Tunicatimonas pelagia: one gene and its partner. The protein of the gene in region 1 interacts with the protein of each later gene in a pairwise test. Links are inferred from orthologs where the notes say so. Each region holds a gene or a part of one and is shown in the gene's direction. Other genes may lie near its edges.

What was found.
Region 2: the proteins of P0M28_RS15095 (region 1) and lhgO interact in binary tests that used the Escherichia coli proteins (3 or more experiments, as listed by UniProt). The link is inferred for Tunicatimonas pelagia from one-to-one orthologs.

What each region holds. Positions count from the first base shown.
Region 1 is NZ_CP120683.1:3,520,755-3,536,871, reverse strand. Bases 6,301-9,009 are described here. They hold P0M28_RS15095 (peptidylprolyl isomerase), read left to right. Parts: upstream 6,301-7,320; coding sequence 7,321-7,698; downstream 7,699-9,009. Other genes in these bases: dnaE (DNA polymerase III subunit alpha), read right to left, coding at 8,316-9,009; P0M28_RS15100 (RNA polymerase sigma factor), read right to left, coding at 6,525-7,088; P0M28_RS15105 (FecR family protein), read right to left, coding at 6,301-6,429. Also shown: P0M28_RS15120 (AraC family transcriptional regulator), read left to right, coding at 1-145; P0M28_RS15115 (RagB/SusD family nutrient uptake outer membrane protein), read right to left, coding at 564-1,946; P0M28_RS15110 (SusC/RagA family TonB-linked outer membrane protein), read right to left, coding at 1,958-5,467; more of P0M28_RS15105, read right to left, coding at 5,497-6,300; more of dnaE, read right to left, coding at 9,010-13,775; P0M28_RS15080 (GNAT family N-acetyltransferase), read right to left, coding at 13,959-14,435; P0M28_RS15075 (glutathione synthetase), read right to left, coding at 14,449-15,528; P0M28_RS15070 (putative signal transducing protein), read right to left, coding at 15,677-15,904; P0M28_RS15065 (peptidase MATCAP family protein), read right to left, coding at 15,964-16,117. UniProt on the Escherichia coli protein: PPIases accelerate the folding of proteins. It prefers amino acid residues with hydrophobic side chains like leucine and phenylalanine in the P1 position of the peptides substrates.
Region 2 is NZ_CP120683.1:3,719,399-3,733,618, forward strand. What follows is about bases 320-3,204. They hold lhgO (L-2-hydroxyglutarate oxidase), read left to right. Parts: upstream 320-1,092; coding sequence 1,093-2,316; downstream 2,317-3,204. Other genes in these bases: P0M28_RS15920 (SulP family inorganic anion transporter), read right to left, coding at 320-754; moeB (molybdopterin-synthase adenylyltransferase MoeB), read left to right, coding at 2,345-3,204. Outside these bases: more of P0M28_RS15920, read right to left, coding at 1-319; more of moeB, read left to right, coding at 3,205-3,508; folK (2-amino-4-hydroxy-6-hydroxymethyldihydropteridine diphosphokinase), read right to left, coding at 3,546-4,082; signal peptide peptidase SppA, read left to right, coding at 4,176-5,954; P0M28_RS15945 (hypothetical protein), read left to right, coding at 6,300-6,506; P0M28_RS15950 (hypothetical protein), read left to right, coding at 6,530-6,919; P0M28_RS15955 (transposase), read left to right, coding at 7,142-7,747; P0M28_RS15960 (sialate O-acetylesterase), read right to left, coding at 7,676-9,649; P0M28_RS31105 (LemA family protein), read left to right, coding at 9,749-10,795; P0M28_RS15970 (TPM domain-containing protein), read left to right, coding at 10,871-11,509; P0M28_RS15975 (TPM domain-containing protein), read left to right, coding at 11,487-12,593; P0M28_RS15980 (hypothetical protein), read right to left, coding at 13,331-13,702; P0M28_RS15985 (response regulator), read right to left, coding at 13,949-14,220. UniProt on the Escherichia coli protein: Catalyzes the dehydrogenation of L-2-hydroxyglutarate (L2HG) to alpha-ketoglutarate and couples to the respiratory chain by feeding electrons from the reaction into the membrane quinone pool.

The sequences.
Region 1 (16,117 bases):
GCTACGAGACCCTCACCGGAAAATTAAGGAAGTCTACCTAGAATGTGGTTTCGAGAACCGCTCCTACTTCAACCGCTTATTCAAACGAAAAAAACAGCTATCTCCCGGCGAATTTCAGCATAGAGCCACGCAGGCAAACCGATAATAGGCAAACCGCACTGTACAGAGTTTTAGCCGCTGCGAAAACTGTTTCTTTGTACTAGCCGACCTTTTTACCCTCGATCAAAAGTTGTCTTTGTTACAGGAAACCAGGCAAGTGCGATTAGAAAAAGGGGTGATTTTAACCATCCGATTTTCGTAAAATACAAAGAAACCGAATGGTTAAATAATAGGGTAATTATTGGGTGTGCTATAATTTTGCGTATTGCCTTACCGGATGAGGCTTTGCGCCCGATGCCCAATGAATTCCGGCCACCGTGGCGCAGCATCTCCCACAGCATAGGAAGGAGACCCCGCGTAGCGTCCACCGGAATTCGCTGTGTCGGCAGTCCGATTCGCTCATCCGGGGATACCTCACTTTTTGCAAAATTGTTGTACACCCTAATCATCAAATAGCTATATGGTTAAAACCCAGAATTTTGCGGTAGTAAATTAGGGTTAATATCAATTTCCCGGGTAGGAACCGGCCATAGTACTCTATCCATATCCGGTAGATTTTCAATCACATCGTCTACCAAACCAGTGCGTACCAAATCAAACCAACGTTGCCCTTCAAAATATAGCTCCAAAAAGCGTTCGTCCAGAATGGCTTGTCGCACCGCATCAGCTGAAGCAGCAGTGGTAGGAGCAAGGCCAGCCCGTTCACGAATTTGGTTGATTAGTGGTATTGCCTCTCCGGTTCGCCCCAGCTCATTCAGGCATTCTGCTTTCATGAGGATAATATCGGCTAGACGAAGCACAATGATGTTAGCATCTTGAAGATTACGGTTGGTATTTAGCTCGGGGGGACCCGACTCATACTTCTTGATATAGTAATTGTTCTCAAAGCTATCTACGCAAACCGTGCGGCGAATATCATTTTCCGTAAATCGCAGGGTACTAACCGTATCAGGGCGCACCCGGTAACGAGTTCCTTGCGCCGGAATGGTCTCACTATCCAAAGCATGTCCTTCTTGAGTGCGATCGGGACGATATGAAATTTCAAAAATAGATTCAGCCGCATTTTGCTCACCCACCGCAAACATGGAAGCGTAATCAGTGCCATCAATCAAGCGGTAGCGATCGTTATTTAACACTTTATCGCACTCGGCGAGGGCAAGGTCATAATCGCCAGGATTGTTGCGCCACAGATATACCCGCGCCAGCAATGCTTGAGCGGCCCCTCGCTCAGCTCGGGAGCGGTCCCCATTCTCTTCAGGTAATAAAGTTTCGGCTTGCTGAAGTTCGCTAATCACCAGTGCCAGCACCTCGCTCACCTCACTCCGAGACAACTGCAACTCTTGCTCAGGACTTTTGGTGGTGCGGGGTACTATTGGAATTCTTCCGAACCAACGGGTTAGATTAAAATAGGATAATGCCCGAATGAACAGTGCTTCACCCGCAATACGGTCTTTATCCGCTTGAGTAAGAGCAGGGTCGGTTATAGTAGGCACTTGCTCAGTTACATCTAACGTCCGCTGAATGGTCTCGTAAGACTCTTGCCAAAACTGCCGGATATTCCCGTGGTTCCCGTGGTGGACAAATCCCTCGTGCCGGGTGTAGTTTCCACCTCGGGCGGCAAACGCTTCGTCGGATACTACCCCGCTAACGATGATAATATCCCGAGCGTAAGTAAAACTTTGTAGAGCGTCGTAGCAGGCAATTAAAGCGGCTTCGGCATCTCCTTCGGTTTGAAAGAAGTTGGCTGAGGTAATCTCACTGACGGGTTCTATTTCTAGAAACTCGCAGGCAGTGATCCCACCGAACAACAAGAAAATAAGGCTTATACGATACATAATATTTTTCATGATGGTTGAGTTTAGAAGCTAATGTTTACGCCGACTAATACCGTGCGCGGTTGGGGTTGAGTTAAATAATCTACCCCTAGAGTCGGAATAAGACCACCGCCGGTATTTTGGCTTTCGGGGTCAAGCCCAGAATAATTCGTAAATGTGAACAGGTTCTGCCCGGTCACGTACACCCGAGCTGCACTGATGGGGGTATTTTCTAGCAGACTATTAGCCAACGAGTAGCCTAAACTTATGTTACGCACCCGCAAGAAAGAGCCATCTTCAATATAGCGACTAGAAGCATCTGAAAAAGAAATTCCTTGAAACGAAGAGGCACTGTACATGGCAATGGGATGGATTGCCTCGTCGCCGGGTTGCTGCCATCGTCCTTCTACTTCGGCCAACTGATTAAAATCATCGGCCATACTAGTAAGCGCCGCCCGGGTCATGTTATAGACATCGTTACCGTAAGACCAGTTCAAAACCACGCTTAGCTCAAAATTCTTGTAGCCAAAGGTGTTGGTCATTCCCCCGGTGTGTAAGGGCAAGGCGTTACCAATAATTACCCGGTCAAACTCCCGCTGGTATATTCCATTCCCATCGGTATCACGAAAAATAGGGAAGCCTCCGGCAAAGTTGTTGTTAGCTCCATCGTCGCGCAGGTTTTCCGGCACATCTTCGTCGGTACGGTATATTCCCTGATATTCGAACCCGTAGAAGCTACCAATTGGCTGCCCCACACGGTAAATGCTGTAGGGCCCTTCCGCGCTGTAAGCACTCGGCAGTTGAAATATAAAATCGGAACCTGCCACGCCATTACTTGGCAGTGAGGTGATTTCGTTGCGGTTGAATGAGATGTTGAAATCAGTTGTCCACCGGAAAGCCCCATTAAAATTGCGCGTGGTGAGCGCTAGCTCTATTCCTTGGTTACGCATATTACCCACATTCTCGTTGATTAATGAGCTGAAACCAGAAGTCCAAGGTAGTTGCCGGGTAAAGAGCAAATCCCGGGTATCACGATTATAGGCATCTACGCTCAGCGAAATACGTTCCTGTAGCAAGCCAATATCTACTCCGAGATTGATAGATTCGGTAGACTCCCAGCTTAAATCAGGGTTAGGCACGTTTACTTGTGAGATACCCGGATTACCATCGTAGTTACGTCCCGTTCCGTAACGGGTAAGCGAACCAAAGTTATCTAACCCTTCTTGGTTACCGGTAATGCCGTACGCGGCTCGCACTTTTAAGTTACTCAGCCAGTCTACATTCTGTAAAAACGGCTCTTCGATAGCTCGCCAAGCTCCTGAGATAGCGGGAAAGTAGCCAAAGCGATTGTTCTCCCCAAAACGCGACGAACCATCAGCCCGGAAGCTTGCTTCTAAAACGTAGCGGTCTCGGAATGTATAGTTTACCCGGCCGAAGTACGACAATAAACTCCAAGCAGTTAGATAATGCTGAGGTAAGTCAGGGTTAGCAATGGCCACAGTGGTAATAATATCGGAGCCAGCCACTCGTCCACCCGCCCGCAGAAACGACTCGTCGGTACGTTGCACTCCAAATCCAGCCAAGGCTGAAATGTTATGTTCGCCCATCTCTCTCTGGTACGTAAGGGTATTATCGTTGAGCCAGGTTGAGGTTTGAGCGTTAATAGCCTCAGCATCTGCTGAACCCCCGGTGCTGAGAATGAAACTGGGTAAGAACCGCTCAATACGTTCGCTCAGATTGTCGATACCCAATACAGAACGAAACGTTAGGTTGGGCATGATCTCGTACTCGGCCTGCACGTTGGCGATTAATCGTCGCTGTAGATTATCAAACGTAATCTCGTTAGCCAACATTACCGGATTTTCCGCTCCATTTCGTCCTAACGGATCCACAGTGTAGGTACCATCGGGGTTGTAAACTGGAAGGTTAGGATTGCTCAGTAGGGCATTTCCCAGCACCGATATACTACTAAAGTCATTGGCTACTTCATCCTTTTGGGTATTACTGTAGGTAATGCTGGTATTGATTTTTAGCTTATCGGTAGCTTGATAGTCTAAGTTCAACCGCCCGGTAATCCGATCAAAGTCTTGCCCGATGATGATTCCCTCTTGGCTGAATACTCCTAGTGAGGCGAACGATCGTATCCGCCCTTCGCCACCACTTACCGAAAGGTTATAATTTGATATGGGTGCGAGCCGAAATACCTCGTCTTGCCAGTCGGTATTCTCGCCAGTGACAGTGAGGGCTTGTACATACTCATCATCGCTCAGGTCGGCGATGGTAGAGCCCGCCACAGCATTACGATTTTCAACAGCCTCGCGTAAGGTATTGGAGAACCCTTGGCCATCGAGTAGATCTAACGTTTTCCAGACCGACTGCACGCCATGATAACCATCAAATGAAAAAGTAGCCTTACCATCGCTACCGCGTTTCGTAGTAATTAGCACTACCCCGTTTGAACCTCGCGAACCGTAAATGGCTGTAGCGGCAGCATCCTTCAAAATTTCAATTGACTCAATATCGTTCGGGTTTAAGTTAGCTAGTGCTGAAGCTCGCTGTCCGGCACTGAAATTAGCTTGGTTGATATTGTTCATGGGTACGCCATCAATAACATACAGCGGACGGGTATCCGCCCGAAGCGAAGCGGTACCCCGTACCCGTAAAAACACTTCCGCTCCCGGTGCTCCGGTATTCTGTACTACTTGTACCCCTGCTACTTTACCCTGTAGCATAGCATCCGGTTGGGCCGCCACCGTTTGGCGTAAACTTTCCCCCTTGATAGACGATATAGAACCAGTAATACTACTTTTTTCTTGGGTGCCGTAACCTACGACGACTACCTCTTGCAGCGATTGAAGATCGGGAGCCAATGACACATCAATCACTGTCTGATTACCGATAGCTATTTCTTCACGCTCAAACCCTACATAAGTAAATACTAATACTTCCGCATCGTCGGGAACAACTAAGCCGTAGTTACCATCAACATCGGTAACGGTGCCAATGACCGTACCTTTTACTACAACATTTACTCCGGGTAGTGGTTCGTCAGTAGCCAAATCGGTAACCTTACCCCGAATTTCCTTGTCAATTTTGGCTCGAGAGAAAACCGTATTCGTTACCGCCCTCACTGCAGACTGATGCGTAGGTAAAGAGACTGATGCATTCGTGTCAGGCCGATGATTTGGTAGAGGGGTAACCTGTGTTTTCTTTGTGGCCGGAGGGGAGTAGATTACGTAAGTATTGTCTGGGTACTTTTTGTAGGTGAGGCCCAGTGGCGGAAGTAGGGTTTGTAGAGCCTGTTCCACATCCTGAGTGGACTGTTGCCAAATTTCTGCATCTACATACTTGTCCTGTAGTGCTAATTTTTCGTAGTCGAAGCGCACGGAATGTTTGTGCTCAACCTCAGTTAACACCTCAATTAATGGCTGCGTTTTAGTGTTTGCTACGGTGCTTTTTTGAAAAAAAGCTAACGATTGACTGAAGGCGAGGTGACTGCCCAGGAGAATTATTCCCAAGTACAGAGTCGCTAATTTCGTAAATCTGGGTGGCATAATAAAAAGTTTTTGTGTTGTATGATTGTTTATTCTGAGCTGATACGAATACGCTGACCTTCTTGCTGAATGCTAACTCCAAAGACGAATTGGAACTTCTCAAGCAACACTTCTACACTATCCATAGGTGCAGAACCCGTAAACCGCCGTTTATGCAGGGTTAAATCAGTGATGGTGATTTGATAGCCGTAAATATCTTCTAGGCGCTTACCGATTTCTTCCAGTGGCACGTCATCGAAGACAAGCTGTCGGTTACGCCAGGCAGTATACCGTTCGGGCACTACCCGCTTGCGTACAATAGGCTTTTGCTCCGATACCGCCACTAAATCACCGGGAGCCAGACTCAACCGCTGAGCTTCGGTTTCTAACTGAACCGCCCCTTCGCTTAGCACCACTTCCGTTGTCCCTCGCCGGTCGTGTACATTAAACTGAGTTCCTAGCACCCGAATGTCCGCTTCTCGGGCGTGTACCACAAACGGAAGTTCAGTATTGGGTTTTACATCAAAAAAAGCCTCGCCCTCAACCCATACTTCCCGTAGCGAGTCCGACCAGTAGGTTCGGTACCAGAGGCGCGAGTGGGCATTGAGAGTAACTACCGACTGGTCGGGTAATGTAATCGGTAAAGTCTCGTTGTAGTTGGTTTGGTACTGTTGCCAAGCAGAGGGGCGGCTTAGCCAAAAATAACCGCCCACTAAAAGCACCAACAGCACTGATGCTGCTACTAGAGTAGGGGCTAGTTTTTGTGTATGATAAGCTCCTGGCCGAGTGGGCTGAATATTACGCTGAACTTTTTGCAGTATCCTTTTTTCTAACAGCCGCTTCTCCTTTTCTGACAGATAATCTAGCTGCGGAGGGTTTTGGGCCTGTTTATCCAGATACTGCTCGAGCTGCTCTTGCTCGGCTCTGGTAGCCCGTCCGCTTATGTATTTCTCAACTAGTTGGCGCAGTAAAGAATTGCTCACAGAGTATGGTGCTTTACTAAGGAGTAAGCTAGCACCCGTAATTCCCTAAACGGCTGACTAAATTTTTTGAAAAACTTTACGGACTATAGCAGCAGTTACGATAAAAAACAACCTAGCATTACAAAGAGCACTTCCCGCAAGTGAAAGCGTAAATGTCGCAACGCCTTGGTAATGTGATATTCTACCGCTTTGGTAGAGAGGTTCATGTGTGAAGCAATTTCCTTTAGCGACTGGTTCTCCCGTCGGCTTAGCAAGAAGATTGAGCGGGATTTCTGCGGCAGTGTCGCTAACGCCTCCTCGAGTAAGTCGGAGGTTTCATGGTAGGCAACTTCTTCTTCGGTCGTATAGCAAGGCTCGGCGGGCAAAATTCGCTTTCGGTACCGATACCGAACAGCCTGAGCGTCCCAGTGATTGTACACTTTGTGCTTTAGTATTCCGAATAAATACGAGCGTAACGAGGTACGAATACGCAAGTCAGATCGCTTTTGCCACAGCTCCGTAAAGATGTCTTGGGTTATTTCTTCCGCTACTGCTTCGTCGCTAGTCAAGTGAAGAGCCGAAGCGTACAGCTGTTCCCAATATTGTTGATATATTTTTGTAAAAGCTTTGGTATCTCCTTTAGCTAGTCGCTGATACAACATGATCTCACTGGACACCATTACAAAAGTATTTGAGGTTATGGTAATTTCCCTGCTACTTTGTTAAAAAGCAAGCAATACCACTAAATATTTTAATCTCTTTTTAGGAAATATAGTATAGACAGCCTATGATGTTCTAGACTAATGATGATGTTAAACCGACCGAAGTAACTTAAAGATATTTTGAACTACCGAATAAATATTGTAGCTCTTTAGTGATATTTCGGCTAACTCTTTATTATCTTCCTGCACTATGAGAATAATAATCGCTTCATTAATTTTTTTGCTTACCGCAGTAAACACATTCGCTCAAACCACCAATAGCTTACCAAAAAGTGAGAAGAAAGCTCTAAAGCAAGCAAAAAAGCTACGGAAACGATTGCTTAAAGGCGCAGATTTTAATCAATTGGCCAGAAAATACTCCGATGATCCAGGTTCTGGGTCTGTTGGTGGGGAAATGGGGCGCGTTCAATTTGGTCAATTTGTACCGGAGTACGATTCAACCGTCCTAGCCCTCGAAGTTGGCAAAATCTCTGAGCCATTTCGGACTAAGTTTGGCTACCACTTGATCGAGCTACTAGGTAGAAACGAGACCACGTTTACTTCTCGCCACATCTTAATTAAGCCTTGAAAGTTCCTGCATCTGCCCGAAGCCTTACGGATTAATCTTCGTATTAATTAGTATCTTAACGTCAGTTATTCAGGAAGTGGTTGATAAATAAGGTTTTATGTTGTCTGGAAGCGCAAAAAAGTCAAGGTCTGCAATAGAATAAAATCTCTGCTGTACAACAGAAAGAATATGCAAATCTTGACGGCGACAAAATTAACCGAAATTTTCGTAGAAACCGCGCTACAGTAGCCGCCGATTTCCTCCAAGAGTTACGCCTCTGTTTAGCCGACGAAGGAATCGCAGAGCCACATTGGCATTCACGCTTTTCCCGCAGTGAAATGATGACTGCCCTGATTGCCTATCATCATTCCGGAAGAAAGACACTTAAATACTTTTACTGTCAGAATGTACTAGACCCGATGTGTTAGACTTATTGATTTAGAACATACGCGTTCCAGCGGGGAACCGCACCTGCACCAATCAACTACTTATGCAATGTCTTTGCTGCGCTATCAGCCTACACCTTCGCTGATCAACATTCTAGAATTATTACTTTTGATGATAGAAACCGAATCCTAAACGCAGCATGATTTTGCATTATCGTTAGATAACCTGAATAACTGACGTTAATTTACACATCATCGCACCCCGGTAAGCTGATACGAAACTCCGTCTAGCTGTTCGAGGGCACCGAAAAGTTGTCCGTCGGGTTGCCAGCGGTACTTGCGCGACAGCATTTCTACGCTCATGCTTTCCTGTTCATCGTGTACGGTTACTTTTACCGGACAGTTTCCTCGGTACTCAGCCGATAGTGTCTCCAAGCGCTCAATCAGATTTTGGGTGAGTTGCTCGGCAGAAATACTGAGTTGAATGCCTCCGGTCATCTTTTCCCGAACTTCGGTAAGTAGTTGAACGGTTTGGGGACGAAGCTCCCATACCCCGGGTTTATTATAACGCTCCTCTACCCGCCCCTTCATATACACAAACTCACCTAGCGATAGGCGGTGACGGTTGCTTAGATAATCCTCACCGAAGAAGGCCAGATCGACCGAGGTTTGGTAATCTTCTATGGTGACCAAGGCGAAGGGTTTACCGCTATTCGTTTGACGCTCAGCACTTTTAGTGATAATTCCGGCTACCGAAACTTCCCGATTTTGGTAGCCCATTACCTTATCCAAGGTGCAGGTGCAGAAGCTCTCTATTTCCAACTTAAACTGATCGAGCGGATGCCCCGAAATATAGAATCCAGTAACCTCCTTCTCGAGTTTAAGCTTTTCCAGATCACTGTAAGGTTCACAGTCGGTTACCCGAGGTTTAGGTACTTCCAAACCGCCCACTCCGCCAAACAAAGAAACCTGAGCAGCTTCTTCTTCTTGCTGAAGGTTTTGAGCGTATTTGGCCGCTTTCTCTAATAACGATGAATCGCCCGGGGACGCGTGCAGATACTGCCGACGGTGCATATTAGGGAAACAGTCGAAGGCTCCGGCCATGGCCATGCACTCCAGCGTTTTTTTATTAACTGCTCGTAGGTTAGCCCGTTTAGTAAACTCAAAAATATCGGAGTATGTCCCTTGCTCATCTCGCTCTTCAATAATAGAAGCTACCGCACTTTCGCCGGCGCCCTTAATAGCTCCCAGCCCAAAGCGAATTTGCCGCTCCTTATTTACTCCAAAGTCAAAATCACTTTCATTGACATCCGGGCCGAGCACCTTAATTTTCATCTGCTTGCACTCGTCCATAAACAGCGTTACCTTATCGGAATTACTCATATTGTGGGTAAGCACCGCCGCCATGTATTCTTCGGGATAATTCGCTTTTAAATAGCCAGTTTGGTAAGCCACTACTGAGTAAGCTGCCGAATGCGAACGGTTGAATCCGTACTGAGCGAATTTCTCCATGATAGAAAAGACCTCTTCCGCTTTTTTCTTATCAATCCCGTGTTTTTCCTTAGCTCCTTCTACGAAGATGACTCGCTGTTTATTCATCTCCTCAATCTTCTTTTTACCCATCGCCCGACGCAACAAATCCGCACCACCCAGAGAGTAACCGCCCAGAATTTGCGCGGTCTGCATAATTTGCTCCTGGTAAACACAGTTGTGGACAATAATATTATTGGCTACAAAATTATGTATCTTGTCTACAGTGAGATCGTAGACGGCTTCACTACCACAAGCCTCTATTGATACAATTTGCTGCCAGTTGATCGGTAGCAACCGCTGAGTAGCAGGCAGAGAAATTTGCTGAGCTACCCCTTCTACAACAGTTGTACTGATGCGAGGATCTTTACGCTGAAAATGTTGCCGATCAATACCGTACGCTTTCATTAGACCACGAGCTGATTTGCCCGTAGTTTCCTTTATTTCTTGAAGAAAAGGTTGCCGCTCAACAGAGTTATGTCGAAACGCAGTTCCTTTAATAGATATATGCCCTTTGTGAGAAACCATAAATGGCTGAATAGCACCAGAAAATCGGTTTAGCTCGTAGGTGGTAACTTGGTATGAAGTCTGATCAGGACAAACATCATTCTTATAGGATGCCTCATAGATGACTGAAGGAATGCCCAAACGTAGCAAAAGGGTCTGTACATCTTGCGCCAACTGCGACGAAATAGTTTTGTAGTGACAAAGCTTCTTACCTACGTAGCCGTCACAATCCCACAACCCAGCTAAGAAATAAGCAATGTCTTCATCAGCCATTGTATAAATAAAGGATGGCACTGCTTTTTCGTGGCTACGTACTCCACAAGGGTACTTTCTGTGATCAGCCGAGCTTTTCAACCCAAGCTCCCGCATCCAGGCCAGCAAGCTAGTGGTAGCCCGACCACTTACTTTGCTTCTGATACCAACTCGCTTTACGTTTCTTACCTGCTTCACCACTACGGGTTGTACATCGTCAAAGGCCTGTAGTGCTTCAATGTACGCCTCAATAAGTTGCGGATCATGATTAACAAAGTCTACCGAAGTGCCACTTGCTAAGCTCCCATCAGCCGTCAGGAAAGCCAACACTCGCAAGCGGCAGCGATTGTACGAAGAAGGGGTGGTTGGAGAAAATAATTGAGGTGGAGTACCTACATAATCACCACTATTTAGTGCTTCTAATGGCTTCCATCCCTGCTCGGTATAAAAAAGATGATTTGCTGTAGCTTTTATCGTGGCTCCGTTGCGTAGCGTGAGTCGAAATACCGGATGAGTACCATTATCTAGCCAGTGAGTAACCCGAGCTGTAGTGGCTTGTCCTTGGGCATCAATTCCCTGCACTACAAAGTTTCCTGCTCTATCCTTTAGTTCGTCTAATCGGTGGGGAGCCCCTGTTTCAGCATCAAAAATTCGTGTGTCACCCGATAAACAAATGCCATAAGAATTTTTTAAAATAGGCTCAAGCAACTCATGCGGGTACTCTATATTTTCCTTCCCGTGCTTACGATCAATAAAGTTAGGGATGAACTGCATCGGCCCCGGACGGTACAAGGCGTTCATGGCAATCAGGTCTTCAATATCGGTGGGTTTGAGTTTGCGGAGCCACTGTCTCATTCCGTCCGACTCAAACTGGAAGGTGCCGATGGTATCACCCCGCTGGTACAGTTGGAATGTTTTTTCATCATCCAGCGGAATGGCATCGATATCAATATCCACACCATGGTTCTTTTTAATCTTTCGCAGTGCGGTTTTGATGATGGTAAGGGTTTTCAAACCCAAGAAATCCATCTTCAGCATTCCGGCTGATTCTACCACTGAACCGTCGAACTGAGTAACAAATAAGTCAGAATCCTTATCTGTTTTCACCGGGATGTACTCGAGCAAATCATCAGGAGCGATGATAACCCCAGCCGCATGAATTCCGGTGTTCCGTACTGAGCCTACCAGCGTATGTGCTAAATTAATTACTTCAGCTTGCTTGTCGGAGCCTCGCTTGATTTGCTGCAATTCGGGTACTTCTGCGAGGGCTTGGTCGAAGGTGGTTCCGGGTTTCTCTGGCACCAGTTTCGCCAGTCGGTTCGCATCTACCAGCGGTAACTCACTTACTCTAGATACGTCTTTAATTGACATTCGGGGAGCCATTGTACCGAAGGTTACAATCTGGGCTACTTGGTTTCGCCCGTATTTGTCAATTACATAATTAATTACTTCCTGGCGACCGTCGTCGTCAAAATCAATATCAATATCGGGCATACTGATCCGCTCAGGATTGAGGAAACGCTCAAAGAGCAAATCGTACTCAATGGGATCAATATTGGTAATTCCGGTACAGTAAGCCACTACTGAACCCGCTGCCGAACCCCGACCCGGGCCTACTGATACTCCCATATCTCGGGCAGCATTGATGAAATCCTGCACAATCAGGAAGTACCCCGGAAAACCCATGTCTTTGATGATCTTCAACTCATGGTCAAGCCGATCCTGAATTTCGGGGGTGATTTCGCCGTAGCGAGGCTTTGCACCTTCGTAAGAAAGATGGCGCAAATAATCGTTTTGGTCGGTAAAGCCGTCGGGAAGCGCGAACTTAGGCAGTAGAATATCCCGCTGTAAAGTTAGCTCTTCGGCTTTCTCCGCTATCTCAAAAGTGTTGGTAATGGCATCAGGTCGATCGGCAAAGAGTTGCTTCATCTCCTCTTCGGTCTTGAGATAAAACTCATGGTTAGGCATCCCGAAGCGAAAATTCCGCCCCCGACCGATGGGAGTAGAGAGTACTTCGTTATTTTTTACGCAAAGCAGCGTATCGTGGGCATTAGCCTCTTTCTGATTAGCGTAGTAAACGTTATTGGTCGCAATGACTTTTACGCCGTACTTATCAGCCATACGGAGCAGCACTTCGTTCACCCGGTCTTCTTCCTCTAGGCCGTGTCGCTGTAACTCTACATAAAAATCATTACCGAATACTTCTAGCCACCAGCGAAACGCTTCTTCCGCCTGGTGCTCACCGGTATTGAGAATCAGATCGGGAATTTCACCCGAGATGCCACCGGTAGTAGCAATTAAGTCTATGGCATATTCTTGAATCAGATCTTTATCTACCCGAGGAAAACCACCGTAGTAACCTTCAATGTAGCCCAGCGAACAAAGTTTCGACAGGTTCTGATAACCGTTCTGATTTTTAGCTAATAATAGCTGTACGGAGCGCTGGTCTTTAAAATCTTTGGTAAACTTCTTCTGATGCCGATCCTTTGTCATATAGACATCGCAACCGATGATAACCTTTACACCTTGTTTTTTTCCTTCGGCTACAGCTTTGAACGCCCCAAACAGATTACCCAAGTCGGTAACAGCAATGGCGGGCATATTGCGCTCCTTCGCCGCACTGACTAGCTGCTTGATACTGGCCGTACTTTGCAGAATAGAGTACTGCGAATGAACGTGCAAGTGGCTGAATGGAGCGGTTTCAATTTTGTTAACATCGACCTTCTTCCGCTGGGGTGGCCCAGCTACTTTAGACTTCTGAGGAGCATTCTGCGGCATATCCCGCAATGCCTTTTCTAAATCAGGTCGCTCGTAGGTAATTTCCGTTAACGGCGTACTATCAAACGGAGCAATAACCTGCTCTTTCAATAATCCGAAAAAGCAACGGGCAGTAGCGTCTACATCAAAGGCTGAATTATGTGCTCCGCTGAATGGCACACCGAACAGTTTTTCGTGTAGCTCAGATAGAGTAGGCCACTTGTATTTCCCGCCTCGCCCCCCGGGAATTTTACAGTAATCCGTGGAAGCATCCTTAGTATCTACTTTTTCGATGTTGAGCAGCGTAGTTTCTATCTGCGCTCGCAAAAACTCGGCTCCGGTCACATTTAGATCAAAATCGACATTGTGACCAATGGTTTGCCGGGTATGCTGAAGGTCTTCATTGAATTTAGTTAGTACTTCCGCCAACGGATGCCCCTCCGCCAACGCCCGTTGGGTAGAAATACCGTGTACTTTCTCAGAGTTGAAGGGAATCGTAAACCCTTCGGGCTTTACAATGTAGTCGTGTGCGGACTGTAAGCTACCGTCGGCATTATGCAATTGCCAAGAAAGTTGTACTAACCGGGGCCAGTTGTCCAGATCAGAGATGGGAGCATTATAGTCGCGGGGCAGACCGGTGGTTTCGGTGTCAAATATTAGGTACATCGGCAGACGTTCGTTTGCTTATTTATCAGTTCTAGTAACACGAAAGATACGCGGAGTAGTGCATTTATGCCACCCGTTTCTAAATAAATGCTTCAGTCCATTTGACTTATCCGGCTGATCTACCTTCGTGAGTGACTGGAAATAAGAGGCTTATTATTTAAGAGTGAAAGTAACAGTTGAAGACTATATCAGATCTTTGCTCATCCGATAATTGATCAGTTCTACTCCTTTTATCTGCTTTTGGTTTTCCCTTACCAAACTAAATCCTTGGCGGACAAAAAAGTTCTGGATCGTTTTACTAGCATCTGTGGTAATTTGAGGGTATCCAGCCCGAATTGCTTCTTGCTCCAATGCACCGTAAAGTAGATAGGCAATACCTTGGCGCTGATAATCTTTATGTACATAGAGAAAATCTAGGTAGCCGTTTTGGTCTAGCGAACCAAAGCCAGCAATAGTTTCGTCTACTGTGGCCACTATAAAGTACTGATTATCAATTGCCTGATGCCACCGTTTCTGATTATGTGCTGATGCAACCCAAACTGTTAGCTGCTTCGACGCATAATCTTGCCGGGCAACGTGCTCAACCGTTCCAGTGAACAGGCGCAGTATCTCCGGCAGATCGTGGGTGGTGGCGAGCCGTATCTTTATCTCGTCGGGCATTACTCCATAATGGTCATTCCATGATGGCCAACGTAGCATTGTCTAAGTGACCGTCGTAGATTTTTCGGTAGTAGACTTTCTTCTCAATGGCTTCAATTACCGTAGGAAAAAACTCTGTGCCTTGCTGCATTCCGGCCGACATCATGCCGCCCGGACTAAACACATTGATTTCCATCAGCTTATCGCCCACAATATCTAATCCGATCATAAACAATCCATCCTGAATAATCTTAGGGCGAAGGGCTTCAGCTAACCTAAGCATATCATCGGTGACTTCCGCTTTTTGCGGACGGCCTCCGGCATGCAAATTACTTCGGAAGTCATCCCCTTCGTTTACACGCTGAAAGCAGGCAATCTTTCCATCGTTCTCTAGCGGACGACCGTTGACCACGAACATGCGGGTATCGCCATCCTTAGCGGCGGGTAGGTACTCCTGCACAATGACAAATCCATTCCGGCTGATGGCTTCTACAATTTGGTCGAGGTTGGCCGCCTCTTTTCCCTTCACCATAAATACGTCTTTTCCTCCTGAGCCTTGCAGCGGCTTCAACACAATTTTCTGCTCGCACTCGTCGTAGAATCGCCGTACGTCATCTACGTTGCGAGTAATAATGGTGCGGGGCCGAACCAACTCGGGAAAATGCTGGAAGTACATTTTATTGAGCGCATTGTGTAGTGCCTCGGGATCATTGAGAACAATTACACCGTTACGCACAGCTATTTTTCCAAAAATTACTCCGGCACTTTGTGCCCAAGGGCGGTTTTCCCGGTCGTCGGACGGATCATTGCGGATGAACATGACATCCAAATCTTCGGACGTAATTTTAACAGGTTTCATGTCAGATTCAATCAGGCTGACACTAGAGTTTTCGTAGGCAGTTTGCATTTCGCCTAGCATCACTTCGGTAGACTTTACGCCTTCTTCTACCCGAAAGGCGCTGGCACCCATGTGGCCATTGGCTAGGTACATAAGGTCGCCTACGCCGGCAATATACGCTTCGTGCCCCATTTGCATCGCTTGGTAGGCCAGGTTGATCGTGGTATAGGTATGTATTTCGGTGGCGATGTCGTTTACAATAAACGCTATTTTCATAATTATAACAGGTTAAAAAGTAATTGGTGTAGTGGTTAAAAACTATCGGTCAAGTGTAAAAAACAAGGTAACTTTCTTTGAAAATCCCAACTCCCTAATTCATGTGTCGCTACTAGTTTTACACATTGTGGTAAAATGCTATTTATCTTTAGATTTGATTGTCTTTTCTGAACTCTTCAATGATTAATTGAGCACGTTTGAGGTCGGACTTGTAAATATATAATTCTACTTCATTTTGTAATGTTCCAAAACCAGCCAATCTTGCTGACTCAACATTGTCCTTAATTAAGGTCGGAATATTATTTTCATCTAAAAGAGAGGCAGCTCGATTAATAACAATTGAACTACCTATCAACATTTTTACGTGCTCATTCATCGTTTTTTCATCAATACTTTGCAACTACGTGATAAAGGCTTGTCAGAAGCTGTATTTTCTCAGTTAACAATTCTCTTAACAATGTCGGTAATTTCTGTAGTATTCCTGAATTCGTTTAGCTGCTGCTGGGCATTGACGTCGAACCAATAGCGAGGTCTGATGGCTGGAGGTTGTAAAATTCCTCGTTCCCGCAGTGCTTCAACAGTATCAATA
Region 2 (14,220 bases), 190 kb from region 1 along the record:
CAGGAAAGTCTAGTTCCTGCTGAATATCATTTATGCCTCTAATGACAGGCAACTGCACTAAGTGCTCCGCTTGAATAGCCAAGTTAGGGGCAAAGGTAACCAGTAGCTGATTAACCAATACCCCCAGGAGTACGGCCACCAGTGCGCCAGGAGCAATAGCAAGAGGGGATTTTTTGATAAACGGTTGCTTCCAGAGAATAATTGCTCCTAACGATACGCTGCCAACCAGCAGTGCCCCCCATCGGAGGTGACTGAACGCATAACCGATTTCTGAAAACGTATTCCTCCCATCTGCTTGAAAGAAAGCAATGTCGCCGAAAAAATCTTGATCAATTCCCAGGAAATGTGGAATTTGCTTGAGAATAAGAATAAGCCCAATAGCGGCCAGCATTCCCCGAATTACGGCCGAAGGGAAGTAGTGACCAATTACCCCCGCCTTTACCATTCCTAATGCTACCTGAATAGCCCCCGCCAATATTACTGCACATAAAAAACCTTCAAATGAGCCGATAGCCTCAATACCATCCAGTACGATCACCGTGAGTCCAGCAGCCGGCCCACTCACTGCCAAATTAGAACCACTCAGCAAGCCCACCACCAAACCACCAATGATACCGGTTACCAAGCCTGAGAGCAGAGGTGCTCCCGAAGCAAGGGCAATTCCCAAACAAAGAGGAAGGGCAACCAAGAAAACGACTAATGAAGCGGGTATGTCTTCCCTCAGGTGCTGAGCGAAATTATAGTTAGGTTTCATGTGTATAAGGTCTTGTGCTTACTAGATAATATTACCAACTGAAACTTGCCAGCCACGATCGGCTAAGATATTTTAGCCTAGCTCATTCGCTTTAACCATTCGTATGCACGAACTGGTAGTTATCTATAAAGTGAAGAGTAGAGCTTATGAAAATAACGATCAACTCTTTGCTAAAATACAAAAAGTAACACAGTAATTAGAAGTGAGAAATCAATTAATTCAATAGAGTGCTATTGCTACTTGGCAAAGTAGTACTTCTACGGTAAGTGCTGCTCTTCCTTTGGTTTTGCGCTTGCCTACTGTATCTTAGCTCAGCAAAACATATAATAAAAACAGGTGTGGAGTACGATATTGTTATTATTGGAGGCGGAATCGTAGGATTAGCGACTGCCCTCAAGCTAAAGGAGAAGCGTCCTCAGCTAAAACTGGCGGTGCTCGATAAGGAAACCAAAGTAGCCGCTCACCAAACTGGTCATAATAGCGGAGTCATTCACTCGGGAGTTTATTACAAGCCCGGTAGTTTGAAGGCTACCAATTGTATTCGGGGTTATCAAATGCTACTCGACTTCTGCCAGCAGCATGAAGTCCCTCATGAATGCTGTGGTAAAGTGATTGTAGCCACCCGACCGTCGGAGTTGCCTCAGCTAGACAAAATTCAGGAACGCGGTGCTGCTAATGGACTAACGGGATTAAAGCGTTTAGCAAAAGAAGAAATAGCTGAGTACGAACCTCACATAAATGGGTTAGAAGCCATTTTTGTACCCCAAACTGGCATTATTGACTACACAGCTGTCTGCCAGAAATATGCTGAACTGATGCAAAAGCAGGACGGATTGCTATTTCTGGATCGTAAGGTGCTAGACATCAGAACCCATATTAGTGGTAGTACAATTATTACCAATCACGGAACGTTTACTGCCCGAGTCATCGTAAACTGCGCGGGACTTTACTCCGATAAAGTCGCGCAAATGATGCGTCCTGATGTCAACGTGAAAATTGTTCCGTTCCGAGGAGAATACTACGAGCTGAAAGAAGAGAAGCAGTACTTGGTTAAAAACCTGATCTATCCAGTGCCTGATCCGGCGTTTCCATTCTTGGGAGTACATTTCACGCGTATGATTGGCGGAGGAATAGAAGCGGGGCCCAACGCAGTATTAGCCTTCCGGCGCGAAGGGTACACCAAATCTGACGTTCATGTAGGTGAGCTAAGCGAAACAATTACCTGGCCTGGTTTTCAGAAAGTGGCTCGTAAATACTGGCGTACCGGTTTGGGTGAAATGTACCGCTCGTTTTCCAAATCAGCGTTTACTAAAGCATTACAGCATCTGATTCCTGATGTACAAGAAGATGATCTGGTTCCAGGTGGAGCTGGGGTACGGGCACAGGCATGTGACCGGAATGGTGGACTGCTCGATGACTTTAAGATTATGGAAGATGAGTACGCCGTACACGTGCTCAATGCTCCGTCGCCCGCTGCTACTTCTTCTCTTTCTATTGGTCAAACCGTTTCCGAATTAGTTTTACCAAGGTTCAATCAGAAGAGAGCCGCCTTCTCAGCATAAGCAGTGTAACGCCAAATTCTCGAGCTTTATGAGTGACAATATCATATTCACCAAAGAAGAGCTAGAGCGATATAGCCGTCACCTTATTATTCCCGATTTTAATATTGAGGGGCAACGTAAGCTAAAAGCAGCAAAAGTACTGGTAGTAGGCAGCGGAGGATTGGGAGCACCACTACTATCCTACTTAGTAGCCGCCGGGGTTGGCAACATCGGTATTGTAGATTTTGACACCGTAGACGAAAGCAACTTACAGCGTCAGATATTATTCACGGTAGATGACGTGGAGCGACCCAAGGTGGAAGCCGCCGCCGAACGACTTCGTAAGCAAAATCCATTTGTCAATATCAAAACCTACAATACGGTGCTCACTTCCCAAAATGCGCTAGATATTATTAAAGATTACGATGTAGTAGCCGATGGTACCGATAATTTCCCTACTCGCTATCTGGTGAATGATGCTTGTGTACTGCTAAACAAAGTCAACGTATACGCCTCAATTTTCCGGTTTGAGGGGCAAGCCTCAGTGTTCAACTATACTGACAAGGATGGCAGTGTTGGCCCCAATTACCGCGACTTATTTCCTTCTCCACCTCCGCCAGGCTTAGTGCCTAGTTGTGCTGAGGGCGGAGTACTCGGTGTGCTGCCCGGTATCTTGGGAAGTTTGCAAGCCAACGAAGTCATCAAAGTAATTACCGGAATAGGCGAAACACTTTCGGGGCGACTTTTCCTATTTGATGCATTGAGCTTTGAAACCCGTACCCTGAAAATTCACCGCAATCCGGACAATCCACTCAATGGCGAAAACCCCACCCAAGCTGAGCTGATTGATTACGAGCAGTTCTGCGGCATTCCCACTCAGGAAGAAAAATCAAAGGTCAAGGAAATCAGCGCACGAGAATTATACGAGCTAATTGAAGGTAAAAAAGATTTCCAACTACTCGATGTACGCGAACCCTACGAGTACGATATTGCCAACCTAGGGGGAGAGCTTATTCCACTAAACCAAATAGAAGAGCAAGCAGAAAGGGTTGCCTCCAATAAGCAAGTGATCGTACACTGCCGCAGTGGCAAACGCAGCCAGCAAGCCATTAAACAACTAGAGAAAAAACACGGCTTCACCAACCTCTACAACCTCCGAGGCGGTCTCCTTGCTTGGGCTGAAGAGATTGATGATCGTGTAGCCAAATATTAAACGGAAACCGGATACTGGAATCTGGAGACCGGAATAACTATTTTCGGTCGCCGGCTTCCGGTCGGCCGCCGACGCGGTTCCGGCTTCCCACTAACCACACCTCCAACGTATCTGGCGTAGCTGCTAGCAACTTCTGATGCGACTGAAGAAGCACTGGATGCACTTCATTGGGAATTAGCTCAACCAGTGGAGCTAGCGTAAACCGACGGTTCTGTATTTCGGGGTGCGGTACGGTAAGCGTAGCAGTGCGGACGAGGCGGTTGCCGTAGTAAAGCAGGTCAATGTCAATCAAGCGCTCCCGCCATTTGCCGACCTTCACCTTACCTATTTTTTGCTCAATATTTTGCAAAGCGCGTAGCAAGTCTTCGTGCCCCAGGTCAGTATCTATCTGAATTACCTGATTATAAAATAGGGGCTGATCCAATACTCCCCAGGCTTCGGTTTCGTAAATGCCGGAGGTACGTATGATACTGCCTACCTGCTGAACAATATGTTCCCGTGCCTGTTGAAGATTTTTACCCCGATCTTCCAGATTGCTACCTAATAACACATAAATTCCCTTAATTACCTTCACCTGAAGTATTGAAAAATGTTAAATTTCGGATTCTTGTGTAAGAAAATAAGATAATCTGATACTAAGAAAGAAAACTATTTAATATCCTTTACTATGATATTTTTACGAAACGTGTTAGCCACCCTAGTAGGGTTGATCCTCTTCTTCGGATTAATCTTTGCCATTTTTGGCGGAATTATCGCCGCTGCCTCTCAAGAACCTGAAGTAGAGGTAAAAGAAAACTCAGTACTACATCTGAAATTAAACAAGCCCATTGTGGAGCGAAAAATGGACGACCCGTTCAGTGAACTACCTCTTCCAGGCTTTGATGACGGTACTATCGGATTACTACAAATACGCAGTGCCATTCAAGCCGCCAAGGAGGATGAAAGCATCAAAGGCATTTACCTTGATGCCGGTCTTTCGCTCGGTGGCTTTGCTAGTTTAGAAGAAATCCGCAATGATCTGATTGACTTTAAAGAGTCGGGAAAATTTATTCTTTCGTACAGTGATTTTCTCAGCGAACAGGCTTACTACATTGCTTCCGTAGCCGATGAACTATACATTCACCCCGATTGGGGCGGAGTAGAATTTAATGGTTTTATGATGGAAACGGTGTTCATCAAAGAAACCTTAGATAAACTTGGTCTTAAGCCCGAAATCTTCCGGGTGGGGGATTTCAAGAGTGCTATTGAGCCGCTAACTCGCACCAGCATGAGTGATTCTAGCCGGGCACAAACGGTATCTTTTCTCAATTCGCTTTACGACACCTACCTCAACCGTATAGAAACTTCTACCGATATATCCGAAAGTCAGCTTCGTAGCTTGGCTGATTCTATGAAGATACGGGAGCCACAAGATGCCGTAGATGCTAACATGGTAACTGGGCTGCGCTACCCCGACGAAGTGCGCGACCTACTGCGGGAGAAACTTGGTTTGGAAGAAGGAGAAAGTGAAGAGGACGATGATGATATCAACTTTATCTCGGTAGAAAAGTACAGCAAAGCGGTAGAAGCCCGTGCTCCCGATTACTCCCGCAATCGCGTAGCCGTGATTGTCGCTTCGGGCAGCATTGTTAATGGCGAAGGAGACATGGATAACATTGGTGGCGATCGGTTTGCCAAAGAAATTCGCAAAGCCCGCGAAGACGATAATGTGAAAGCCATGGTTATCCGAATTAACTCGGGCGGGGGAAGTGCCCTAGCCTCAGATAAGATGTGGCGGGAGATTCAACTAGCCAAGCAGGAGAAACCTGTGATCGCCTCTATGTCTGACGTAGCGGCTTCGGGTGGGTACTACATGGCAATGGGTTGCGATACTATTGTAGCTCACCCTAATACCATCACCGGATCTATTGGTATTTTTGGTGCGTTTTTCAACGTAGAAGGTATGCTGGATAAGATAGGCGTAGATACCGAGATTGTCCAGACAGGCGAGTTTGCCGACATCTTCTCGCCCTCCAAACCTATGTCAGAGGCCGAACGGCGAATTATTCAAAATGGTGTTGAGCAGGGCTACGAGACCTTTACCAGCAAAGCAGCCGAGGGAAGAAACATGACAGTAGAGCAACTGAAAAAAGTGGCTTCGGGGCGAGTCTGGAGCGGAACAGAGGCTCTGGAACGTGATTTAGTAGACGTACTAGGCGGACTAGATGACGCCGTAGCCATTGCGGTAGCAAAGGCGGGCCTAGAAGAGGATGATTACCGCATAAAGTACTATCCCGAAAACAAAGACATCTTCCAGCAAATTATGGAAGAGTTGGGGCAAGAAGTGAGCACTCAGCTGCTCAAGCGTGAGCTTGGCGATGCCTTCCCCTATGTGCAGCAATTTCAACAAGTACGCGACTGGCAAGGTATCCAAGCCCGCATGCCTTTCATGATGGAGATTAAATAGCTAGAAGTATAATTACAGTGAGATAAATCCCCCTATATCCCCCTTTTTTAGGGGGAAGGCTTCATTTGTTTTTAACATTTCTATGTTCGTTTTATCAGTGCTCAGAGAATAGTTCTTAACTAAGTGAGGACAATTATTTATGTATTGATATTACAACAAGTTCTCCTCCCCTTCATAAAGGGCCACGGTGGCGCGGAGATAGGGGGATTCAACCACTCCGCAGTCTAAAGAACGGGTAGCCAACCCAACTTCAGTATACCTAACTTGAAAAAGCCAGAGCTTCACTAAACAGCTAATAACTTCTGGTTTCCTCAACATTATGCAGTCCTATCATCCGTTATTTCCATGAACCAATCCTTTGCGACAGAATTACAGAAATATATCACTAAACAGTTCACTCAGCTACGGCAGTGGCTTCGGCCTGACCCTGCTGACTCAGTGGCTGTGAAAATTTTCAAGGGAATATACAAATCGTTAGCCGTACTGGTATTAACTGCCTTCTCCCCCGTAATTATCGTTATCTTAGCTATCGCTTTCCTAGCAGCTTTTTAGTACCAAAGACTGTTTACTATCCAATGAAAGTTCTTACCTCTCCGGTGTTTATTATTTGTGCGCTGCTGTTTATCATACATCAAGTTCTGCAAAAAGGACTGGATATTACTTTTCCGATGGTTGATCGCTACTTAGACAACCTGCTGACGATGCCAATTATACTAAGCCTACTGCTGGTAGAGCGACAGTATCTCTTTAAACGGGGAAAAGCGTACCGCCTATTGGCTTTAGATGTAGTAGTCGCTACTGTTTTTATCACTCTAGTATCGGAAATTCTTTTTCCACTCTTTTCTGATGATTTTACCACCGATTGGTGGGATGTAGCTTTCTTAGCATTAGGCAGCCTGATTTTCTATATTACCATCAATACAATTCCTACCAAAGAAAAAGATCGCGATACCCGCTCCCGATAGTAAGTCAAAGCTTATTAATACTACGCATAAAGAGTTTATGGTTCTCAAACAAATTCCGTGAAGCATTAACTTGTTGCGTGCAAGAGATTATATTTCATTAGGAGGTACTTGAACTTTCAGATTTGAAGATCACCTTAATAGACGGAACACCAACCATATAGATTCACCTAGGACCGTCCGCCAGGGATCATTAATCAGCGGGAACAGCGAAAATTTCGGGACTTGAAAATACCGGAGCGTGAAGTTTGGTTCTATATCCACCCCACCCAATTTTGCTGCCTTAGTTGTAAGCGGTGCTTTTTCGGGCATCTCAATTGGGTGGTAAAGGGCAAGTCCTATACCCAACGACAAGCCAAACGGATAGTTGAGATATGTGAAAAACAATCTTCCTCCCAAGTAGCCGGCACTCCGGTGGGTGCTTTAGTAGGTATGTGCCCTAACACCGTAGAACACTTGTTCTACCAGTGGGCCGAACAGGTTATCGTCCTTCCCGAACGGTATGCCGCAGTCAAGAAACTGGGCATCGACGAGATCGCCCACAGGAAAGGAAGAAAGGACTATGTTTGTGTACTAACCGATCTGGAACGGGGCATCCAACTTGCTATGCTACCCAACAGGAAAAAAGAGATTTTGATGGCTCATTTCAAGGGACTCGGTGAGAAGTTTTGCCATCAGATCAAAGTAGTCAGTTGCGATATTTGGAAGACCTATGTCCAGGTGTCGCAGGTATTTTTTTTAGCAAGGTACTGCTTTGATCTACCGCAGCGTAAACGCATTCTCCTCAGTAATCCCACCCCAATCATCCGATCGGAACGGCACAGCAGGTAAGCCTTCTTCATTGTACAAATTAGCCTGATCGGGATTATTAGCCCAGGCGTAGCGTACCGCCACCGGATCATCAACAGCATCGCTATAAACCGTTACTTCATTTTCTCCGGTAACTTCAGCTTTCGCCCAGTGAAATTCTTGATCGCTTCCTGCCAAAGTAAAACCTTTTAGGTAACCATACTTATCTTTTACTACCAAGCCACTACCAATATCATCTAGCTTCACAATCATCTTGCTTCCTTCCACTTGAGCCGATTGGAAAGTAGGGCCAGACGCCACTACGTCTTCCCCGTAAGCAATTTCTCGCATAGCCAAGGCTAATCGCTTACCCACATCACGCTTATTGGCTGGATGAATATCGTCGGCTTCGCCAATATCAATAATGGTAGCCATGCCTACTTTGGGTAGCTTCAAAGCTTTAGTTTGTGCTTCTCGCAACTCAGCCCAGTTGCTAGGCTGAGGGGTTTCCACCGGAGCCATAAAATTAGCCAACTGCACAAAAGCAAACGGCATCTCACTACCCCAATCGTTTCGCCACTGCTGAATCATAGCCGGAAAGATTTTGCTGTATTCCTTCGCCCGAGAGGCATTAGTTTCCCCCTGATACCAGATTGCCCCCTTCAAACCGTAGGGGACTAGAGGATGAATCATGGCGTTGTAAAGCAAGCTGGGGTAATGATGGAGCTGGGTTGGATAGTTTTCACGTCCGGCTCCACGTTGGTAATGCCAATTTCCGGCTAACGGAAAACGCACCGACTGCTGCTGGGTTGGGGTTAGATAGAAATCTTTACCAGCGATAGCAAACCCACCTTGCCCACCTTTATCAATCACTCGGATCGTAATAGTATTTTCACCTTCTTTAATGGCGGAAGCCGGAACTTTGTACCGACGGTACTGCTCTTTACCCTGAGTTCCTCCAACTTTGGTATCGTTGATCCAAACCTGATCGTTATCGTCAATAGTGCCTAGGTTAAGCAGCAAATCCTTCCCTTGAAATTCAGTAGGTAGTATCACTGACCTCTTAAACCAAACGGTGCCGTCATGACGACGAAGAGCGGGTTGGTTGAACGGGCTGGGGAGCAGTAGTGTCTCCCAATTCTGAAAATCAACACTAGCCGAAGACCAATTCTCCTGAACGCCTGGATCTTTACTGTCCACATCATCAAAGAAGCTGCTGGTTTTCGTCTGATGACTCTCCCTAACTTTCTCCATCGTATTTCCTTCAGCTTGCAGCTGCTGTACTGCTTCGTGCAAACGTGGATATTCGCTAAGAGCCTCAGCACTCATCCAAGCCTCAGCGGGGGTACCACCCCAATTTGAACTAATCAATCCGATGGGTACATTCAAATGCTCACGAAGCTGCTGGGCAAAGAAGTAGGCTACGGCTGAAAACTCCCGCACATTTTCCTCATTATTCACTTTCCATTCAGTCGGCAGAATATCACCTTTCGGCTGTAAGGCTTGGTCGTGCTTCACTTTAATTAGGCGGATTTGAGTATCATTAGCTGTATAAGCCACTTCGTTAGCATAAGGTAACTGACGTACCCGCCATTCCATGTTTGACTGACCGCCACAGAGAAACACATCTCCTACTAGCACATCGTTAAAAGAAACCGATTCACTATCACCCTTTATCTCAATAGTGTAAGGCCCACCCGCGTCGGTAGCGGGAAGCATTACCTGCCATTTGCCATTTTGGTCAGCTTTAGCGTTCAGTGTCTCACCATTAAAGGTTAGTGTAATCTTTTCCTTCGGACTAGCCTTGCCCCAAACGGGTACTGGCTGCTCGCGCTGAATTACCATATGGTTAGAAAAAACATGGGGAAGAGAAAGTTGCGCTGAAGCCTGAGTGATAAATAGATACGCTAAGCCAATGGAAAGAAGTAGACGAAACATAAGCATGATAGATTGGTTGTTGTAGGTGGAAAAATTAACCCACTTTTTTATCTTTTCAAAAGATTAAACGAATAGTACTACTAGACTTCCCTAAACTTTTCAAATATGGCTCAATCTGATCAAGCTCTGGAGAGCTATCTAAAAAAGCTGATGGATATTCAGTACGGCAACCGAGAGGAGCAACAGTTTACCCAAGAAGACCTTAAAAATATTGCCCTGGAAGCTGGACTTACTGAGTCGGCTTGGCAAAAATCACAACAAAAAGCCCAGCAGCATTTGCAACGGGGTACTGCTTACCTGAACGCTCAAAACTACGATGATGCTGCGAATGAGCTGGAGAATGCTGCATCGCTAATGCCCCACGATACCGAAGCTAACTACCTAGCAGCTAAAGCTTTTCTGTTTCGGGGTAACCACTACAACCGTACGACCGATTACGACCGATCCGAATACTACATTAACCGAACGCTCGGTATTGCCCCCGCCCACCCCGGAGCAATGCAGCTAAAGACCGAGCTTAACAACAAACGGCGGGTACTGAGCAACGAAACTGAGCGAAAAAGCCGAAGTAATAAATTTACTAAGTGGGGTATTATTGGTGGTTTAGCGATTGTGTTCATTGCCGGATACTTCAATATCTACAACAGCATGGTGGGGTTAGAAGAAAAAGTAAATAGTGCCTGGGCGCAGGTAGAAAACCAGTACCAACGCCGGGCCGACCTAATTCCCAATTTGGTGAAGACAGTAGAAGGAGCCGCAAATTATGAGCGGGAAACGCTAAACGAAGTAGTAAATGCCCGGGCAGCAGCTACTTCTATCCAGGTTGATGTAGATGACCTGGGCGATGCCGCAAAACTAGCTGAATACGCCCAGGCTCAGGAACAACTAGGCGGTTCACTCAATCGCCTGATTGCCGTTGCTGAACAGTATCCTGACTTGCGGGCCACTGAAAACTTTCGTGACCTGCAAAACCAATTAGAAGGCACTGAGAACCGTATTTCTACCGAGCGCCGCCGCTTCAATGAGTCTGTACAAAACTACAATGCCAAAGCCCGAAGGTTTCCTAATAACTTGTTGGGGTTTGATACTAAAGAGTACTTTTCTACCGACCCTGCCAATGCCCTACCACCCAGCGTAAACTTTAATGAATGATGATTAGTGCTTGAATTTATTACTCATCAATCATCATTCGTTATTCATTAGTCATCCATCATTACTTCATTAACTATGTTAACTAGTGAAGATTTACAGAAGATAGAAGCTGCCGTACAGCAGGTTGAGGCGCAAACGGGTGGGGAGATTGTGCCGGTATTAGCCAAGCAGTCGTCGTTTTATGAGATTACGCTGTGGCGAGTTAGCGCATTGTTTGCCGGAGTTGCTGGAATCATACTGACTATCTTGTTTGTTACTACCAGTTTGCTACTTTTTATGCCACCCTATCTATGGCTACTTATCGTACTCGTAGCAGGGTTGTTGGGTATGACGATAGCCGTTTCTTCCTGGCCATTTAAACGCTGGTTTCTGAGCAAAGAATTGATGCGGAGTCGAGCGTTAGATCAAGCCAAGAATATGTTTTACGATCATAATGTACATCTCACTGAACCCCGCACCGGAATCTTAATCTACGTTAGTTTCTTTGAGCACCAAGCGGTGATACTGGCCGATGTAGGCATTAGTGAGTTAGTCGCTGATGATCGCTGGGCGGAAATTGTACAGCAGCTTACGCTAGGTTTAAAGCAAAATCAAACTACCGAAAGTATCTGTGAAGCGATAACAGCCTGCGGAAAGCTACTGGACGAGAGCGGAGTACATCAGCCCACCGACGATGATAATTTACTATCCGATGAAGTACGTATTAATGAATAATTTAACCAAATACTTCGTAGGGGTTTGCTTCTTGCTGGTGAGTCACTCCAGTTTCGCCCAGCCGGTACCACCGTTGTCAGCGCGGGTAAATGATTATGCCAACGTATTATCATACTCAGCCGAGGAAAAATTAGAAGCCCGCTTGCGCGACCATGAAGAACGCACTACCAATCAGGTAGCAGTGCTGACTGTCAATAGTTTGGAAGGAAACGCCATCGAGGACTTCTCAATACAAACCGTAGAAAGTTGGAAACTAGGGCAGAAAGGCAGGGAAAATGGGATACTGTTTCTGGTGGTAACCGACGACCGTAAATTACGGATTGAGGTGGGCTACGGGCTGGAGCCTTACCTAACCGATGCTACTTCCGGCAGAATTATCCGGGAGGTGATTGTGCCCCACTTTCGGGCGGATGATTACGAGCAAGGAATTGTGGCGGGAACGAACGCCATTTTGGCTCAGATAGAAGGTATTAAAGACTTCAGCGAGCCACTTAGTGCTAAAGAAGATGGTAGTGGCTTTGGTATTCTTACCTTTCTGCTAAGTATTGTATCAGCCATTATCGGATGGTTTGTGTGGCGCAAACGCCGACGTAACGCCCCTCGTAAGAGCAAAAAAACGGGACTAGAAATGCGAAAGCTTAGTGAGAAGAAAGAAGACGTGCACCTTGACCGGGGGCAACAAGTTGAAGAGCAGATTGGCTCGGTAGATTACGACGTATGGACTTCCGATCAGCCCAACGATGTTTCAATCATTGCTTACAAAAATACCTTTAACCGCCGATATAGTAAATGCCCCAACTGTGGTTACATTACGTACCATTTAGCGAAAAGCCAGGTAGTACGTTCCGCGACCTACTCTCGAGCTGGGCAAGGAGTGCGCGACTACGCTTGCAAAAACTGTAATCATACCGAATCGCGCCGTTACAGTATTCCTCGCCTACGCCGTAGTCGCACCGTAGTGATTCCGGGCGGAGGAAGTTACAGTGGCGGTGGCTGGAGCAGTGGCGGTGGTTTCTCCGGGGGCGGCGGCTTTTCCGGGGGGGGTGGATCCTTTGGCGGGGGTGGAGCTTCGGGTAGCTGGTAAGGAAAGCGATTGATAGCTTTCCCTGATGCCAATACTCGTTAAAAATAAGTATCAGTTTGTTTCATAATCACATTAGAACCGTACCTGGTATCCCAGTGGTATGGTTATGCAGCTATTTCAATTCCAGCCTTTTTTATCTATATTTTCTGTACAAGCACTAGGGCGCGTTGACATTTAAGATAATGAATGATTTTGAGGGCTATTTTTGCCCAATTAAGGCCATCGTGGCGCGACACTTGAGAAGGCCAATGCCGCGCCACGATGGCCTAAGCATCGGCTGCCGAAAGCCGCCGGGGTCCGGTAACGCAAAGTGGGTGAAAATAACGCCAAAATCACCGTTCAGATTAAATGTTAACGCGCCCTAGTCTGATTCATTTCTTACCCTCTTTCTTTGTACAGTCTATCACTCAAGCTGTAGGTTAGTTCATTTCCAATCTCGCTAGCCATTTCCGAAAGCCGGAATACAGGCATCATATTTTTTGACCAGACGAAACTCTTTTTGAGAGCCGCAGTGGAAATGAGACAGCCTAAGCTATCGCCAGAAAAAAAGCCACCGCGACGCGACTAAAGTATGAATGGATAGTTCCGCTTTCACTGCGAACGCATCGCTCCCTGACAGTTGTTCGGATCACTTTTACAGAACGTAATAATTAATCCATTGAGTGAACAGTTTGCTTTTTTCAGCAAAAAAAACTCTGAGCCTTCACCCCACTACCGTTCCCTTTTCCCGCTCTTCGTTAGCGGTTCATCCACGGCTTGTGGTTTTTAGCTCGGGGTCCCTTTAAATTCTTCTTTTCTTTCTTTACTATTGGGGTTGTGCGCGCAGTATCTTGCCAAACCTTTTGGTTTTTAGCCTCAGGGCCTACCTGACGCTCGACGGAGGCTGGATGGGTAACCACAACTTTTGTTGGCTGAAACTTCCAATCAGGATGATTTTTAGCTTTTGGCCCTTTCAAGCTACCGCGTTGCACACGCTGTTCTTCCTTCACACTGTTATCAGATAGTTCATCAGAGGATATATCGTGAGTGGTGTCATATATGCTGGCCATCTGGGCAGAGCTGATATTAAATACGAATAGTGTAGCTATAAATATAATAAGTGTTTTCATCGTAAATAGACTTTTTTATTTCTACTTATTATAACGCTTTGTATATCAAGGTGTTAATACCAACATCTCGGTAAAACCGAATGCGGGAACCCGACGGCAGTAATGTGGAAAATACGTAATCACTTTAGTGATACTAAGTATTGTGGCTCCAGATATTATCACGTTGAGTGACTACTAACATTCAAACAAAGCCGAATAGTTTGACCTACTGACCATAACATCTAAAATGAAATGTTGCAACACTGCCTAAATCAGCTTCTTTTCGTATGCTAAGCGGATCATCTCGGCGGTGTTAGCCACCTCGAGCTTTTTCATAATGCGGGAGCGATGCGTTTCAATAGTGCGAACGCTTACGTAAAGTTGGTCGGCAATCTCTTTGGTAATTTTACCCTCAGCTACTAAGCGAACAATCTGAATTTCGCGTTCGCTTAGCAAGGTTTCGGGCTTTGTTTCTCCCGATAGGTTGGCTACAATTAAATCAGAAATCTTATTTTTGAAGTACTTTTTACCTTCGTATA